One region of the Streptosporangium sp. 'caverna' genome, then DNA from elsewhere that is predicted to be linked to it. Evidence: riboswitches for the same ligand, from Rfam matches in the RefSeq annotation. Region 1 holds a riboswitch; each other region holds the start of a gene.

Region 1 (4,077 bases):
CTGCCTGGCCGGGATCCCGTCGACGCCCCGGCCGTAGGCGAAACCGCCCCACACCGCGTAGACCTCGGCGAGGTCGGCGTCGTCACGCCAGTTGCGGCTGTCGATCAGCGGCAGCAGCCCGGCGCCGTAGGCCCCCGGCCGGGAGCCGAAGATCCGCATGGTGGCCCGGCGCTCGTCGCCGTGGCCCTCCAGGTCGGCGAGCACGTGTGCCCGGACGTAGTTCTGCTCCTCGGGCTCCTCCTGGGCGGCGGCCAGCCGTACGGCGTCGTCCAGCATGGCCACGACGTGCGGGAACGCGTCGCGGAAGAACCCGCTGATCCTGACCGTGACGTCCACGCGCGGGCGCCCGAGCTCCTCGGCGGAGATGGGCTCCAGCCCGGTCACCCGCCGTGAGGCCTCGTCCCACACCGGCCGCACGCCGAGCAGCGCCATCACCTCGGCCACGTCGTCGCCGGCGGTGCGCATGGCGCTGGTCCCCCACACCGACAGGCCGACCGAACGAGGCCAGTCGCCGGTGTCGGTCCGGTAGCGATCCAGGAGGGAGTCGGCCATCGCCTGGCCGGTCTCCCAGGCCAGGCGGCTCGGCACCGCCTTGGGGTCGACGGAGTAGAAGTTACGGCCGGTGGGGAGCACGTTGATCAGCCCGCGCAGCGGCGACCCGCTCGGCCCGGCCGGCACGTAGCCGCCGTCGAGGGCGTGCAGGATCGCGTCGATCTCGTCGGTGGTCCGCGCCAGCCTGGGCACGATCTCCGTCGCCGCGAACCGCAGGATCCGCTCCACCAGTCCGATGTCCACCACGGCGCCCCCCATGACACCCGCGACGGTGTCGAGGGACAGGACGGCGGCGGTGACGTCGGCGGCGGCGGACGGCTCCCAGGCCCGGTGTTCCATGGCCTCGACCAGGGCGCGGGCCAGCGTCTCGGCCTCGTCGGTGCCGATGCGGCCCGCCGTACCGTCCTCGGCGAGGCCGAGGGCCTCGCGCAGGCCGGGGAGTGCCTCGCTGCCGGCCCACATCTGGCGGGCGCGGAGCATCGCCAGCACCAGGTCGATCCGCGGCTCGCCCTCGGGGGCGAGGCCCAGCACGTGCAGGCCGTCGCGGATCTGAACGTCCTTGACCTCGCACAGCCAGCCGTCGACGTGCAACAGGAAGTCGTCGAACTCCGCGTCGTGCGGGCGGTCGGCGAGGCCCAGGTCGTGGTCGAGTTTGGCGGCCTGGATGAGGGTCCAGATCTGGGCGCGGATCGCCGGGAGCTTCGCCGGGTCCATCGCCGCGATCGAGGCGTGCTCGTCGAGGAGCTGCTCCAGCCGGGCCATGTCCCCGTAGGTGTCGGCGCGGGCCATCGGCGGGACGAGGTGGTCCACGAGGGTGGCGTGGGCGCGCCGCTTGGCCTGGGTGCCCTCGCCGGGGTCGTTGACCAGGAACGGATAGATCAGCGGCAGGTCGCCGAGCGCGGCGTCCGGACCGCAGGAGGCGGACATCCCGTTGGACTTGCCGGGCAGCCACTCGAGGTTGCCGTGCTTGCCCACGTGGACCACGGCGTGGGCGCCGAAACCGTCGGCCAGCCAGCGGTAGGCGGCCAGGTAGTGGTGGCTGGGCGGCAGGTCGGGGTCGTGGTAGATCGCGATGGGGTTCTCCCCGAAGCCGCGCGGGGGCTGCACCATGACCACGACGTTGCCGGCGCGCAGCGCGGCCAGCACGATCTCGCCCTCCGGGTTCTGCGACCTGTCCACGAACAGCTCGCCGGGCGCCGGGCCCCAGTGCGCCTCCATCCGGGTGCGCAGGTCCTCGGGCAGGGTGGCGTACCACTCGGCGTAGCGACTCGCCGCGATGCGCACCGGGTTGCCGGCGAGCTGCTCCTCGGTGAGCCAGTCCGCGTCCTGCCCGCCCGCCGCGATCAGCGCGTGGATCAGCGCGTCGCCGTCCTGCTCGCTCACGCCCGGCAGTTCGCCCTCGGCGCCGATGTCGTAGCCCCGCTCGCGCATGACGGCCAGCAGCCGCACCAGGCTCGCGGGGGTGTCCAGGCCGACGGCGTTGCCGATCCGGGAGTGCTTGGTGGGGTAGGCCGACAGCATCAGCACGAGCCGCCGCTCACCGGCGGGGATGTGCCGCAGTACGGCGTGCCGTACCGCGATGCCCGCCACGCGCGAGGCCCGCTCGGGGTCGGCCACGTAGACGGTCAGCCCGTCCTCGTCGATCTCCTTGAAGGAGAACGGCACCGTGATGATCCGTCCGTCGAACTCGGGGATCGCGACCTGGGTGGCCGCGTCCAGCGGCGACAGTCCCTCGTCGCTGTCCTCCCACGACGCCCGGCTGCTGGTCAGGCAGAGTCCCTGCAGGATGGGCACGTCCAGGTCGGCGAGCGCGCCGACGTCCCAGGCCTCGTCGTCCCCGCCGGCCGACGCGGTCGCCGGCCGGGTGCCGCCCGCGGCGAGCACGGTCACCACCAGGGCGTCCACCGTACGGAGCTCCTCCAGCAGGCCGGGCTCCGCGGTGCGCAGGGAGGCGCAGTAGACGGGCAGCGCCCGGCCGCCCGCGTCCTCGATCGCCGAGCAGAGTGCCTCGACGAAGGCGGTGTTGCCGGAGACGTGGTGCGCCCGGTAGTAGAGCACCCCGACGACCGGCCCGTCCTCACGGCGGTTCTCGCGCTCCAGCACGCCCCAGCTGGGAGTGGGCGCGGGCGCGGCGAACCCGTGCCCGGTGAGCAGCAGGGTGTCGGACAGGAACCGGTGGAGTTCGACGAGGTTGGCCGGTCCGCCGTGGGCCAGGTAGGCGTGCGCCTCGGCGCAGACCCCGCCGGGCACGGTGGACAGCTCCATCAGCTCGGCGTCGGGCGCCTGCTCGCCGCCGAGCACGACGACGGGCCGTGGCCCGGCGAGCAGGGCGTCCAGTCCCTCCTCCCAGGCCCGGCGCCCGCCCAGCAGGCGGACCACCACCGCCTCGACGCCCTCCAGCAGGGCCGGGAGGTCTCCGGTGGAGATTCGGGCGGGGTTGCCCAGCCGGTAGTCGGCGCCGCTCGCGCGGGCGCTGAGCAGGTCGGTGTCGGAGGTCGAAAGCAGGAGGATCACGCGCCACACTCCAGGGAAAGCGGGACGGTACGGCCCGGCGACGCCACGAAATGGCGATGGAACAACGAGAGCGGGGCGGTACGGCCCGGGAATCGGGAAAGCGAAAGCGGGGCGGTACGGCTCGGGGAAGCCACAGGGTGGCGGGGGAACGGCGAAAAGCGCACGGAGCTTCCTCCCTCGGGGTCCTCGCCCCGGGTCGTCGTCGGCTACGACGGCTGGAGTCTCCTGGCTCCCGGATCGGTGCTCACCCCGGCCTTCCCGCCCGTCGTCGGACAGTGGCCCGGGTGGGGTTCGCTCCCCGGTTACAGTGGCGGGACCGCGCCGGACTCACACCGGCTTCCTCCCTCTTCCATCGCAGTGATGACACTACGGCAGTCCCCATCCTTGCAAGAAACTGGCGTTAACATCCTGAGCGTGGTCATTGCGCACTTTTCAGGACGATCGCGACTTGACGCCTGTCCCGGGGCGCTCCAGGTACACGCCGCCGCCGACGGCGGCCTGGCGCGCGTCCGCGTTCCCGGAGGCAGGTTGACGGCCTCCCAGCTGCGCGAACTCGCCGGAGCCGCCTCCACGTACGGCAGCGGTGTCATCGAGCTGACCTCCCGGGCCAACGTCCAGGTGCGCGGCCTGGGTGAGGGAACCGCGTTCGCGGACCGCATGGCGGCCGCGGGCCTGCTGCCCTCCCTCACCCACGAACGGATCCGCAACGTCCTCGCCTCTCCCCTGACCGGGCTCGACGGCGGCGGGCTCACCGACGTCACCCCGCTGGTCGCCGAGCTGGACCGGCGCCTGTGTGCCCGGCCCGGCCTCGCCGCCCTTCCCGGACGGTTCATGTTCGCGCTCGACGACGGCCGGGGCGACGTCGCCGGGCTCGGCGCCGACGCCACGATCCTGCCGACCGGCCCGGACGAGGCCGCGGTGATCCTCGCGGGCGCCGACAGCGGCCTGCGCGTCCCCCTGGACGCGGCGGTGTGGGCCCTGCTCGCCGCCGCCGAGGACTTCCTCGCGGAA
Region 2 (4,077 bases), 880 kb from region 1:
CCCCGGGACCGTGAACAGCCTGGTCCTCGCCGCGGGATCGGCGTCGAAGGTCTGTTCGCGGCCGCCGGAGCCGGTCGCCGGCTTCGAGTCGGCGGGGGGCTGTGTGCCCGGTGTGTCCGGCGTGCCGGGGTCCGGGGCGCCGGCGCCCGGAACATCCGGCGTCGCGGGGGCTGTGGAGTCGGTGGAGTCGGCTGCGTCGGCAGGGGCACCGCCGCCCGGACCCTCCGGACCCGGATCATCGGGTCCCGAGCCGTCGGGCCCCGGACCCTCCGGAGGAGAGTCGTCCGGATCCGAGTCCTCGGGGCCCGCGCCGTCCGGGGTCTCGGGGATCTGGTTCAGGAGGTCTTCCAGCTTGGACTCGTCCAGGCCCGGAGCGTCGAAGGGGTCACGGCGGCGGCGGTGCGGAAGGGCGAGCCTGGCGGCCTCGCGCACGTCGTCGGCGGTGACCTCCGTACGGCCCTGCCAGGCGGCGTGGGCGATCGCCGCGCTCGCGGTGACCAGGTCGGCCCGGAGCCCGTCCACTTCGAACGCCGCGCAGATCGTGGCGATCTGCCACAGCGCGGAGTCGGGCAGCACCACCTGGGGCAGCAGGGCCCGCGCCTCGGCGATCCGCCGCGCCAGCTCCCGCTCCTCGCCGGACCACCTCTCGGCGAACCCCTCCGGATCGGCTTCGAACGCCAGGCGCCGCCGGACCACCTCCGCCCGCTGGGACGGCTCCCGCGACGCCCGGACCTCCACGGTCAGCCCGAAGCGGTCGAGCAGTTGCGGCCGGAGCTCCCCCTCCTCGGGGTTCATCGTGCCCACCAGCAGGAACCGGGCCGCGTGCCGTACCGACACGCCTTCACGCTCGACGTAGCACGTGCCGAGCGCGGCGGCGTCGAGCAGCAGGTCGACCAGGTGGTCATGGAGCAGGTTGACCTCGTCCACGTAGAGGACGCCCCGGTGGGCGCCCGCCAGGAGACCGGGTTCGAAGGATTTCACGCCCTCGGTGAGGGCCCTTTCGATGTCGAGGGAGCCGACCAGCCGGTCCTCGGAGGCGCCGACCGGCAGCTCGACCAGGCGGGCGGGCCGTACGGCACCGGCCGTGGGAGCCGGAGGCTCCACCGCTTCCGTCCGGGCCTCGTGCGGCCCGTCGGGACACTCGGGGTCCGGGGCGGCGGGGTCGCAGGAGAAGCGGCAACCGCTCACCACCTCGACGGGTGGCAGGAGCGCGGCCAGCGCTCGCACGATCGTGGACTTGGCCGTGCCCTTCTCCCCTCTGACCAGCACTCCGCCGGAGCGGGGGGACACGGCGTTGAGGATCAGCGCGAGCTTCAGGTCCTCCGATCCCACGACCGCGGTGAAGGGATAGCGGGAGTCACGCACCTTCGAGGTCTCCTTGCATGTCGTCATGGGGTGTAGCTCAGCTGCCAGCGCCCGCCACGGCCGGTGAGCGCGACGCGGGCCAGCGGTGCGACGTCGATCCGCCAGAAGGCCGCGGCCGGCGCCCCGAGGGCGTGGACGACCGCGGCGCGGATGATCGGGGGGTGGGTGATCGCGACGAGCCGCCCGGGGGCGCGGCCGGCGAGCCAGCCGGCCACCCTGCCGAGGAGGACGGTGATCGACTCTCCTCCGTGGGGCGCCGCGGCGGGATCGCCGAGCCAGGACGCGAGGGCCTCGGGTTCGGCGGCCTCGACCTGACCGAGCGTCCGGCCGCTCCATCGTCCGTAGTCGCAGTCGGCGAGCAGCGGGTCGGGGTCGATCCGCAGGCCCAGTGCCGCCGCGGTCTGGACGCAGCGCAGCTCGGCGGGGCAGGCCGCCGAGCCGTGGCCGAACTCCCGCGCCAGGTCCGTGGCCCGGCGCAGGCCGCGTCCGTCGAGCGGTTCGTCGCCCGGGAACGCGGCCCGTACCGTCGCCGAGGTTGAGGCGTGGCAGACGAGCAGCAGGCGGGTGACCCCCGAGGGGGCGGTCATCACACCGTGCTGCGCCTGCGCGCGGCGAAGGCGAACAGTACGCCGATGCCGGTCCAGAACACCGCCTGGGTGCCGATGGACGCGATCCGGAAGTTCCACAGGAGGTCGGCGGGGAAGCCCGCGGGCACCTCGTTGATCTCCGGAAGAAGGATCCAGGCCACCACCACGGGGATCAGTGTCGAAGCACCCGCCGCCAGCCACCGCAGCCAGGGCTCACGCTCTGCGGCATACCGGTAGGCGGCGGTGCCCGCGGCGACGGCGAGGATCCCGATGAGCACCGCGACCAGATAGAGCACGGTGCGCTGGTTGATCGTCTCGGGGTCGCCCACCGCGGGTGGGTTGGCTGGATATTTCAGGAAGGGAATGAGGACGATGGCACTGAAGGCGGCGGCCGCGAGGGTTACCGCCAGCACCGGTTCGGACCGGGGTCCGACCCGGCCGCGCAGGGTCGCGTAGACGAGGGCGAACAGGCCCCCGACGGCCAGGCCGTACAGGCCCAGGGCGAGGAAGAGCCCGAAGCGCTGCCCGTCCCTGCTGACCAGTGCCTCGTCCTCCCCATGGGAGTGGGCCGCGGGTTCCGCGGCCTCGGAGTGGGATTCTGCGGCCGGGGCGGCGGCCGAGGCCGCCTCCTCGATCGCGATGGCCTGGTCGATTCGCGGCTCGCCCACGGTGTAGGCGAAGGCGGCCGCGAACAGCCCGGCGAGCAGTCCGACGAGGAGTCCCCGGACGATGAGTTTGGTGATCACCTGTGGCTCAGTGACACGGAACGCCGAGCAGATGGCGCCCGTCGTGCATGAGTTCGTGCAGGTAGTTACCGGTCTGCGAGATCGCTCCCTGGTCGAATGTGACCAGGTAGGCGAGCAGCAGCAGCACCGGTACGGCGAGCAGCCACCAGGTGAGCGAGGACAGGGGGATGGGCTGGGCTTGCGGAGCCGAGATCTGGCTCACAGGCACCTCCTTCGGGATTTACGCGTCCCTTTTTCGTAGGTTGGTGGCGGTCGAGTGACCTGGCTTCCGGCGCTGAAGTGCCGGTTACAGTGGCGCGACCGCACCGGTATTTCACCGGATTTCCCTCGCACCGCCACAAATCCCCCGGAACGTACCCCGGTTACCTATCCCCCGTCAATCCGGACACTGCGACCAATTGGGCATGACTGTAGGGGAGGCGGCCCGATCGGGCCGCCTCCCCTACAGCTGAAGGGTCACTGCTCGCCGGTGAGGGCCGTCACCAGCTCGGCGGCGGTCCGGCAGCGGTCGAACAGCTCGCCCACGTGGGCCTTGGTGCCGCGCAGCGGCTCCAAGGTCGGAACGCGCTGCAACGACTCGCGGCCGGGGATGTCGAAGATGACCGAGTCCCAGGAGGCGGCGGCGACCGACTCGCTGTACTGGCTCAGGCAGCGGCCGCGGAAGTAGGCGCGGGTGTCGCTGGGCGGGATCTCGACGGCCCGCTGGACCTCTTCCTCGGTGACCAGCCGCTGCATCCGGCCCCGGGCGACCAGCCGGTTGTACAGGCCGCGGTCGGGCCGGATGTCGGAATACTGGAGGTCGACGAGCTGCAGGCGCGAGTGGGACCAGGGAAGGTTGTCGCGGGTGCGGTAACCCTCCAGCAGTTCCAGCTTGGCGACCCAGTCCAGCTCCCTGGAGAGCTGCATCGGGTCCTCGGCCAGGCGGGTGAGGACCGACTCCCAGCGGTCGAGGACGTCCTTGGTGGGTTCGTCCACGCCGTTGGCGCTGCGCTCCTCGGCATATTTGCGCGCCAGCTCGAGATACTCCATCTGGAGCTGGACGGCCGTCAGCTTGCGGCCGTCGCGCATCGAGATCTCGTATTTGAGCGTGGGGTCGTGGGAGACCGCCCGCAGGGCCTGGACCGGGTTGTCCACGGTGAGATCGCGGGTGAAGTAACCGTCCTCGATCATGGCGAGGACCAGCGCGGTGGATCCGAGCTTCAGGTAAGTAGAGATCTCCGACATGTTGGCGTCACCGATGATGACGTGCAGGCGGCGATACTTCTCCGGGTCGGCGTGCGGCTCGTCCCGGGTGTTGATGATCGGCCGCTTGAGCGTGGTCTCCAGGCCCACCTCGACCTCGAAGAAGTCGGCCCGCTGGCTGATCTGGAAGCCCTCGC
Region 3 (4,077 bases), 2.5 Mb from region 1:
CCTACCACGCCGCCGTCGCGCTGGAGCGGGACGTGGACAAGCCTCGCAACCTGGCCAAGAGCGTCACGGTGGAGTGATCCGGGCGCCGGTCTCCCCGGGATCCTCCGGCCTCTGAGGTCTCCTCCTCGTCCGGCCCCGAGGGCGGTCTCGGGTCCCTTCTGCCCTCCCGGCTCACGGGGTTCCCCGGCGCGGCGAACGCGCGTCGGGGAACCCCGTCTCGGGCGATGACCCCCCAACATGTGACAGAAAGTGACATGAGGGTAACCTGGGGTATAGGGGGATCTTGGGGGGAAGGGGCCCTTATGCGTCGTAGGGGGTTTTTCGCGTTCACCGCGGGGATCATGGTCGTCGCAGGTTGCGGTGCGACGAGGACCTCCGGCGCGTCCACAGCCAACAGGCTGTCCATCATCGCGCCCATGGCTCACGGGCAGAGCTGGGATCTGGCCGTACGCACGCTGGCCACCGTTCTGGTCGAGGCGAAACTGGCGAGGACCGTCGGGGTGAGCAACCATCCGGGCGGTCTGGACGCCGCCACGATGAACACGTTCTCCGCCGCCCACGGCCCGTTCATGAGCGACGGCCAGCTGCTTCTCACGGGAATGCCGATGGTGGCCGGGGCGGAGATCACGAACGCCGCCGCCGTGGTGGACTCCACGACCCCCCTCGCCCGCCTGATCGGCGACTGGGCGGCCCTGGTCGTCCCCGCGAACTCCAACCTGCGCACCTTCGACGACTTCGTGGCGGTGCTCCGCCGCGATCCGGCCGGGCTGGTGGTGGGCGGTCAGTCCACGGGCGGTTCCGACCACGTGCTCTACGGAATGATCGGCAAGTGCCTCGGGGTGGATGCCCGGCTGCTGGAATACAGCGGCTACCCCGGGTGGTCCGAGGCGGTCGAGGCGCTCTACGACGGCCGGGTGGCCGCGATCCTGGGATCGGCCCGCTCCTTCAAGAAGGAGATCGCCGCGCGCCGCATGAGGCCCCTGGTGGTCTCCTCGGGCCAGCGGATCGACGGGATCGACGCGCCGACGCTCATGGAGCTGGAGGTCCGGCTCGAGTACAGCGACTGGTGCGGCCTGCTCGGCCCCCGCGACATGCGCCCCGAGGACCGGGACGCGGCGGTCGCCCTGTGCGACCGGCTGGACGCCACGCCGCGCTGGCAGGAGATGTGCGCGGCCAACGGCTGGAACCGGGTGTACCTGAGCGGCGAGGACTTCCGCCAGTGGCTCGTCACCGAGACCGGACGCACCCGCGGGGTGCTCTACGATCTAGGACTTCTAAAGTCTTCGAGCACAAGGTGTAGGGGTGGTTGCGTCAAGCGCCCCTAGATGTAGGATCCTTCCTCGTTGCTGGTTCGCTCCGAGAGGGGCGAGGTAAGAGGGAACCCGGTGAGAGTCCGGGGCTGCCCCGCAGCGGTGAACGGGAACGAAAGCCGTCATGAGAGCACTGGGCGCACCTTGCCTGGGAAGCGACGGCCGGTAGGCATCAGCACGGCGCCCGTGAGTCCGAAGACCTGCCGGTGATGCATGGAGAGGGAGCCGAACCGGGCACTGAGGGACGTGTGATGCGGCCTGGAGTGTGCAAGGTGAGGCGGGACTCGACCATGTCGTGAGCGAGGGAGCCGAGCCGGGCATTGAGGGACGTGTGATGCGGCCTGGAGTGTGCGCGGTGAGGCGCGACTCGACCATGTCATGAGCGAGGGAGCCGAACCGGGCACCGAGGGACGTGTGAAGCGGCCTGGAGTGTGCAAGGTGAGGCGCGACTCGACCATGAAAACTGTCCAGGGCCTCGAGGGAGGGCTCGCGGAATGAGGCGGTCCGGCATGCCCGGAACCGTTTCAGACGCGTGCGCCCTTCCGGCGAGAGCCAACAGGGGGAATTACGAGCACGCGAGGGGTAACACGTGACACAGACCTTGGTCGACGTCGCCAAGGAGATCGGGAACGACCCGGTCGACCGCCGGCTGGCGATCGATGAGGCCGCCGCCCGGGTGATCACTGATCCGGCGAACTCCAGGATCGCCGCCGGGATGCTGGCCGAGCTGATCGCCGACGAGGCCGCCGGGCACGGAGTCCGGACCTTCTCCGAGTCCATCGCCGCGACCCACGCGGCCGGGCTCATCCAGGACGGGCTGGCCCGTTTTGTGGCCGCCCACGCCGTCGCGCTGGACGCGCTGATCGCGCCGGACGCCGACGAGCGGTTCGAGTACTTCGGACTGCGCACGGTCTACGACCGCTACCTGCTGCGCCACCCGGAGACCCGCAAGGTCCTGGAGCGCCCCCAGCACTTCTTCCTCCGGGTCGCCTGCGGCCTGTCGGAGACCGTCGAGGAGGCCGCCGAGCTGTACGCGCTCATGGCGACCCTGTCCTACCTGCCGAGCTCGCCCACGCTGTTCAACTCCGGCTCGCGCAGGCCCCAGCTCTCCTCCTGCTTCCTGCTCGACTCTCCCCGAGACGACCTGGAGGCCATCTACGAGCGCTACGGGCAGGTCGCGCGTCTGTCCAAGTACGCCGGGGGGATCGGGATCGCCTGGACCCGGGTCCGCTCGCGCGGCTCGCTGATCCGGGGCACCAACGGCCACTCCAACGGCATCGTGCCGTGGCTGCGCACGCTGGACTCCAGCGTCGCCGCGGTCAACCAGGGCGGTCGCCGCAAGGGCGCGGCCTGCGTCTACCTGGAGTCCTGGCACGCCGACGTCGAGGAGTTCCTCGAACTGCGGGACAGCACCGGCGAGGAGTCCCGCCGTACGCACAACCTGAACCTGGCGAACTGGATCCCCGACGAGTTCATGCGCCGGGTCGAGGCCGACGGCGTCTGGTCGCTGTTCGACCCCAAGGAGGTCCCGCACCTCACCGACCTGTACGGCGCCGCGTTCGAGGAGGCCTACCGGGCCGCCGAGGCCGAGGGCCGGTTCGTCAAGCAGATCCCGGCCCGCTCCCTGTACGGCCGGATGATGCGCACCCTGGCCCAGACGGGCAACGGCTGGATGACCTTCAAGGACGCGGCCAACCGGACCTCCAACCAGACGGCCCGACCCGAGAACGTCATCCACCTCTCCAATCTCTGCACCGAGATCCTCGAGGTCACCAACGACGCCGAGACCGCCGTCTGCAACCTCGGCTCGATCAACCTCGCCGCCCATCTCCTCGACGAGGGGGTCGACTGGGTACGGCTGCGCGCGACCGTCCGCACCGCCGTACGGTTCCTGGACCGGACCATCGACCTGGGCTTCTACCCGACCCCCGAGGCGAGGACCGCCAACGAGAAGTGGCGCCCGATCGGGCTGGGCGTGATGGGCCTGGCCGACGTGCTGTTCGCGCTGCGGCTGCCGTTCGACTCGCCGCAGGCGCTGGAGCTGTCCACCCGGATCTCCGAGGAGATCGCGCTCGCCGCCTACGGCACGTCCGCGGACCTGGCCGTCGAGCGGGGCCGTCATCCCTCCTACGACGAGACCAGGGCCGCCGGCGGCGTGCTCCACCCCGACCACTACGACGCCGCGCGCTCGGCGGAGTGGACGGCGATCAGGGATCGGATCGCGAAGACCGGCCTGCGCAACTCGCTGATGATCGCGATCGCGCCCACCGCCACCATCGCCTCCATCGCGGGCTGCTACGAGTGCATCGAGCCCCAGGTCTCCAACATCTTCAAGCGCGAGACCCTGTCGGGAGAGTTCCTCCAGGTCAACCGCTACCTGGTCCGCGACCTGCAGGCCCGCGGCCTGTGGACCCCGCAGATCCGCGACGCGATCAAGCGCGCCGACGGTTCCGTCCAGGACATCCCCGAGATCCCCGACGACCTCAAGGTGCTCTACCGGACCGCCTGGGAGCTGCCGCAGAAGGCGCTGATCGACCTGGCCGCCGCGCGCACGCCGTACATCGACCAGTCGCAGTCGCTGAACCTCTTCATGGCCACGCCGACCATCGGCAAGCTGTCCTCGATGTACGCCTACGCGTGGAAGGCCGGCCTCAAGACCACCTACTACCTGCGCTCGCGTCCGGCCACCCGGATCGCGCAGGCCACCGTGGCGACGCAGACGGCGACACAGACGGTGACGCAGACGGTGCTCGACCCCGAGGCCGTC
Region 4 (4,077 bases), 590 kb from region 1:
CGCTTCCGGAAACTGCGCGGAACAGCGGTTCGCGAGGCGGCGAACCCGCCGGATCCACGCGGCTCGCCGGGACGACGGCGAAACCCCGAGATCCTCGGTTCGGCGCGCCACCGTCAGGAAAGTGCCGGCGCGGTGCGGATACGACGTGGCGGGGTGAAGACGTACAGGCTGACGATGTCGGGCGGCTCGGCCACCCCCGGGCCGCCGGCGCGGACCCAGGCCGCGATGTCCTCGGCCGCGTCCGGATCGTTGACCAGGCCGAGCCATACGGGACGGCCTCCCGCGGCGCGTCCGGCGGCCGACGGCTGGACGACGATCACGTTCGCCTGCTCACACACGTCCAGGCAGTCGGTGACGCGGACCACGGTGACCTCGGCCAGGCGGGTGACCTGTTCCGCGTGGTCGAGACCGGCCACCTTGTCCGCGCTGCCGCAGCAGCAGCCGCGGCAGATGACGATCCTGCATGGTGCCTGTTTCCTCATGCGTGCGTGAATCCTTTGCCGGTGCGGTCGAGCGGGTCGGATGGAGGCTTGAGAGGGGGTTTCGGCCCGGCTTCCACAACGGTGGGTTCATGGGCCTCCTCGGGTGTCTCGTAAGGCTCGCGTCCACTGCTCCCGGCGGGTCTCGGAGTCGATCAGGGCGCAGTCGCCGCACTTGCCACCGGCGGGCAGGCGGTAGTACAGGCAGCAGCTGCGCCGGACGAAAAAGAGGCGTCCGGGTGCGGGTTCGACCAGCTCACCACTGCTCTCCAGGACTCCCATGGAGAGCAGTTCGCGCTCGAGCGCGACCGCGCGGGCGGCGAGCTCGGGGTGTCTTCGGGCGATCGCCTGTACGGTCCCGGCCAGCGCGGAGGCGGCGTTGCCCCACAGCAGACCGGGGGCGATCTTGATGATCGCCTGCACGGTGTGTGCCAGCGGCTCCAGCAGTCCGGTGACCACGGCGCGATACAGCGGCTCGGCGGCCCGGTCCGGGTCGGTGATCTCCCAGCCCGCCGGGTGAGTGACCCGCAGCGGGATCGGGCCGCTCGGCGTGGGTCGCCAGAACGAGCGGGCCGGTGCCAGGTCGACGAGCAACTCGCGGGTGACGGCCGCACCGATGACCGGCGACCACAGGCGAGCGGCCAGGCCCTGGAAAAAGATGGAGGCGGCGATCTGGGTCTCGGTGGTGCTCAGACGTTTCGCCACCTCGGCGATCCTGTCCGACAGCGGGTCCGGGTCGGTGAGCAGCTCGGTGAGCGGGCGCCACCCGGATTCGAGCGGTTCCGTCTCGACCTCGAAGTAGGCACTGATCGTCGCCACCTCGGCCAGAACCTCGGCGACATGGCGGGAGGTCGCGGGCCGCGGTCCCGGTTCCGGGTCGCGGGCAATGCCCTCCATGCCGTGCACCGTTCCTCTCCTGGGGAGATCCGCCCCATTTCGTGAGGAGGCGACAGCGTGAGTCTCCTGGCTCTCGGGTCGATGCTCCTCCCGGCCTTCCCACCCGCACGCGGGCAGTGGCCTGTTCGGGATTCGCTCGCCGATCACAGTGGCGGGACCGCACCGGATTCACACCGGATTCCTCGTTCCGCCGTCGCCTTCACCAGCCATGGTCGCACAAACGGTCACTCAGGACATAGCGGGCCCGACTCCGTCGCAGGCGCCTTGCGCCCCGGGCCCGGCCCGGCGACGAGCGGCGCCGAGCGTGGCCGGCCACGCTCGGCGCCGCTCGCGCCTCAACTCACCAGCCGGCTGCTATCGCTGCCGAAATCACCAGCGGTAGAAGGTGTTGGGGTAGTAGACCTGGCCGTAACCGAAGGGAGCGTACTGGAACTGGTTGAAGCCGAAGGGACGGTAGTAGACCTGGCCGAAGCCGTATGGGTTGAAGGGATCGATGAAGTTGTCGCCGCTGGCGGTGGAGAGTCCGGATACGACAGCGGTTTCCTGGGTTATCGCGCTTGCGCCGGCGGGCTGGGCTGACACCGCCATCGTGACGATGAGGCTGGAAGCCACCAATGTGCCAACGGCGAGAGCGTGCTTCAACATGAAATCACTCCGTGTCTGATGTTTGAGCCCGGCGTGCTGCCGGGGCTTACAGGGCGCCGAACCGGTTTCCCGGAAATATGGCGAATCGGCGTCATGTAAGACGCTAGTTGAGGGCTATACGGACGTTCACCCCAGAGAGAACAAAGCCTTGGTCCGGGATCACCACCGAAAAAGAAAGCCGGAGGTTACACCGGGGCGGAGATCACAAATCCGACCTTGGTGATAAATCCGGCCAGTGACTCGGGGCGGCGCATGCGTTCGAGCCGGTTCTCGATCAACACGGTGAGCCGGTCCTCACCGTGGATCACAGCCCACGCCGAGCTTCTCCGGCCGTCGCCGTGGACGACAGGCCACGCCGGCCTTCTCCGGCCGGCGATCCGCGCCTCATCCGCCCGACGGCCCGCCGCGCCGGGACCCGGGACGACCGGCCCAGCCGAGCCGGTTCAGCAGGTAGGCCACCCCGCGCGCGGTGTAGGACACGTGGAACCTCGCCCAGATCAGCGACGCGACGCGCGAGGTGGTCCAGCGCTGGTCGTCCCAGCCATGGGCGGCGGCGCCCTCCTCCAGGGCCCCCTCCAACCACGTCAGCTGCTCGTCGGTGAGCTTGCAGCCGTTACCCGCGGCGCCCTTGGAGGCCAGTGCGGCCCTGCCTCCCCGGCTCCAGAGCGCGTACCACTCGTAGGCGGACTTGCGAGTGATTCCCAGCAGCTCGGCCACCCGCGGCGGCTCGATGTTCCCCGCGAACATGTCCGCGGCCCGGAACCGCAGCCTCTCGCGCCTGGCCCGCTCCTGTGCGGACAGTCCCCCACCCCTGTCGGAATACCTCATACTTTAAGGGTGCCATCTGGACAAACAGCACATGACAGGCACCCGGGCTCGTGTCACCCCCGCGTTTCCCGTTCACCATGCGCGAGGCGGTGAATTCGCCCCGAGGAAGAGCGGTGCCACGGTCGACCATGGTGAATCCGGGGATTCCCGAGTGCGGTGATCCGAACGCGACACCTGTCACATTGCTCTTGCCGGGGATTGGCTTTCCCCCGACCACACCCGCATCTCGGCTTATACCGGGCAATGGGGTGGAACGGTCTGTCGCCATCGTTTTTATCACCGTCGGCGGGCAAAGATCGGCGGCCCTCTTCCGCGCATTGCAAATGACCGGGCCGGGCACGGGCGTTCGATCGTCAGCGGAGCCGCCGCCTCGGCCCCGCCGGGCGCGGAAGGCGCCTGGCGGGCTCCAACCGAGGAGCGGAGCACCCGGCCTCCGTACGGCCGGCCCGGTGGGGACTTGCCACATCACGCCCTGGCGCTATCATCGTCATATGACGATTGATTCCGATTGTGGAATGAACGAAAGGTCGGGGCTGGCCCCGGCCGCGGCCCTGTTCCACTCCCTGGCCGATCCCGTACGGCTGGCCATCGTCCAGCGTCTGGCCTGCGGCGAGGCCCGGGTGGTGGATCTGACCGGCGAGCTGGGCCTGGCCCAGTCCACCGTGTCCAAGCACCTGGCCTGCCTGCGCGACTGCCGCCTGGTCGACTATCGCGCCGAGGGCCGCCAGTCGTTCTACTTCGTCGCCCGCCCCGAACTCCTGGACCTGCTGCGAGCCGCCGAGCACCTGCTGGCCGCCACCGGTCAGGCGGTCGCGCTGTGCCCGGTCTACGGCCTGGGCCAGGACGCCGGGCAGCGGGTGACATCATGACCGCGCTCACCCTCGGCCCGTCCCCGCGGCGGCGAGCGGAGTTGCGGCGCCGCATCCGGATTCTGGTCGCGGCCACGATCACCTACAACGTGGTCGAAGCGATCGTGGCCATCACCGCCGGCACCGCGGCCTCCTCCACCGCGCTGATCGGGTTCGGCCTGGACTCGGTCATCGAGGTCGCCTCGGCCGCCGCAGTCGCCTGGCAGTTCTCCGGCGCCGACCCCGAGAGACGGGAGAAGGCCGCGCTACGCGTCATCGCGCTGTCCTTCTTCGCCCTGGCCGCCTACGTCGGCGTCGACTCCGTCCGCGCGCTGACCGGCACCGGCGAGGCCGGGCACTCCACTGCGGGCCTGGTCCTG

Evidence for each region. Region 1 has a riboswitch for cobalamin ahead of cobN (cobaltochelatase subunit CobN). Riboswitches for the same ligand answer to the same signal wherever they lie in the genome.
Region 2: it holds a riboswitch for cobalamin, as region 1 does, so the genes downstream of both, DKM19_RS15955 (CbtB domain-containing protein) here and cobN (cobaltochelatase subunit CobN) in region 1, are expected to answer to the same signal.
Region 3: it holds a riboswitch for cobalamin, as region 1 does, so the genes downstream of both, DKM19_RS30700 (ribonucleoside-diphosphate reductase subunit alpha) here and cobN (cobaltochelatase subunit CobN) in region 1, are expected to answer to the same signal.
Region 4: it holds a riboswitch for cobalamin, as region 1 does, so the genes downstream of both, DKM19_RS17260 ((2Fe-2S)-binding protein) here and cobN (cobaltochelatase subunit CobN) in region 1, are expected to answer to the same signal.

What each region holds. Positions count from the first base shown of each region.
Region 1 is NZ_CP029711.1:4,503,451-4,507,527, reverse strand. Features, by position in the region: gene cobN (cobaltochelatase subunit CobN) at 1-3,066, opposite strand, end outside; cobalamin riboswitch at 3,262-3,464, opposite strand; gene DKM19_RS19855 (precorrin-3B synthase) at 3,427-4,077, shown strand, end outside.
Region 2 is NZ_CP029711.1:3,625,381-3,629,457, reverse strand. Features, by position in the region: gene DKM19_RS15970 (putative cobaltochelatase) at 1-1,392, opposite strand, end outside; gene DKM19_RS15965 (histidine phosphatase family protein) at 1,389-1,952, opposite strand; gene DKM19_RS15960 (CbtA family protein) at 1,952-2,698, opposite strand; gene DKM19_RS15955 (CbtB domain-containing protein) at 2,706-2,900, opposite strand; adenosylcobalamin (AdoCbl) riboswitch at 2,944-3,037, opposite strand; gene dop (depupylase/deamidase Dop) at 3,155-4,077, opposite strand, start outside.
Region 3 is NZ_CP029711.1:7,022,523-7,026,599, reverse strand. Features, by position in the region: gene glmS (glutamine--fructose-6-phosphate transaminase (isomerizing)) at 1-77, shown strand, start outside; gene DKM19_RS30705 (tripartite tricarboxylate transporter substrate binding protein) at 303-1,325, shown strand; cobalamin riboswitch at 1,331-1,533, shown strand; gene DKM19_RS30700 (ribonucleoside-diphosphate reductase subunit alpha) at 1,900-4,077, shown strand, end outside.
Region 4 is NZ_CP029711.1:3,910,784-3,914,860, reverse strand. Features, by position in the region: gene DKM19_RS17265 ((2Fe-2S) ferredoxin domain-containing protein) at 114-482, opposite strand; gene DKM19_RS17260 ((2Fe-2S)-binding protein) at 570-1,376, opposite strand; cobalamin riboswitch at 1,415-1,605, opposite strand; gene DKM19_RS17255 (hypothetical protein) at 1,746-2,021, opposite strand; gene DKM19_RS52520 (hypothetical protein) at 2,207-2,329, opposite strand; gene DKM19_RS17250 (winged helix-turn-helix domain-containing protein) at 2,406-2,849, opposite strand; gene DKM19_RS17245 (helix-turn-helix transcriptional regulator) at 3,365-3,718, shown strand; gene DKM19_RS17240 (cation transporter) at 3,715-4,077, shown strand, end outside.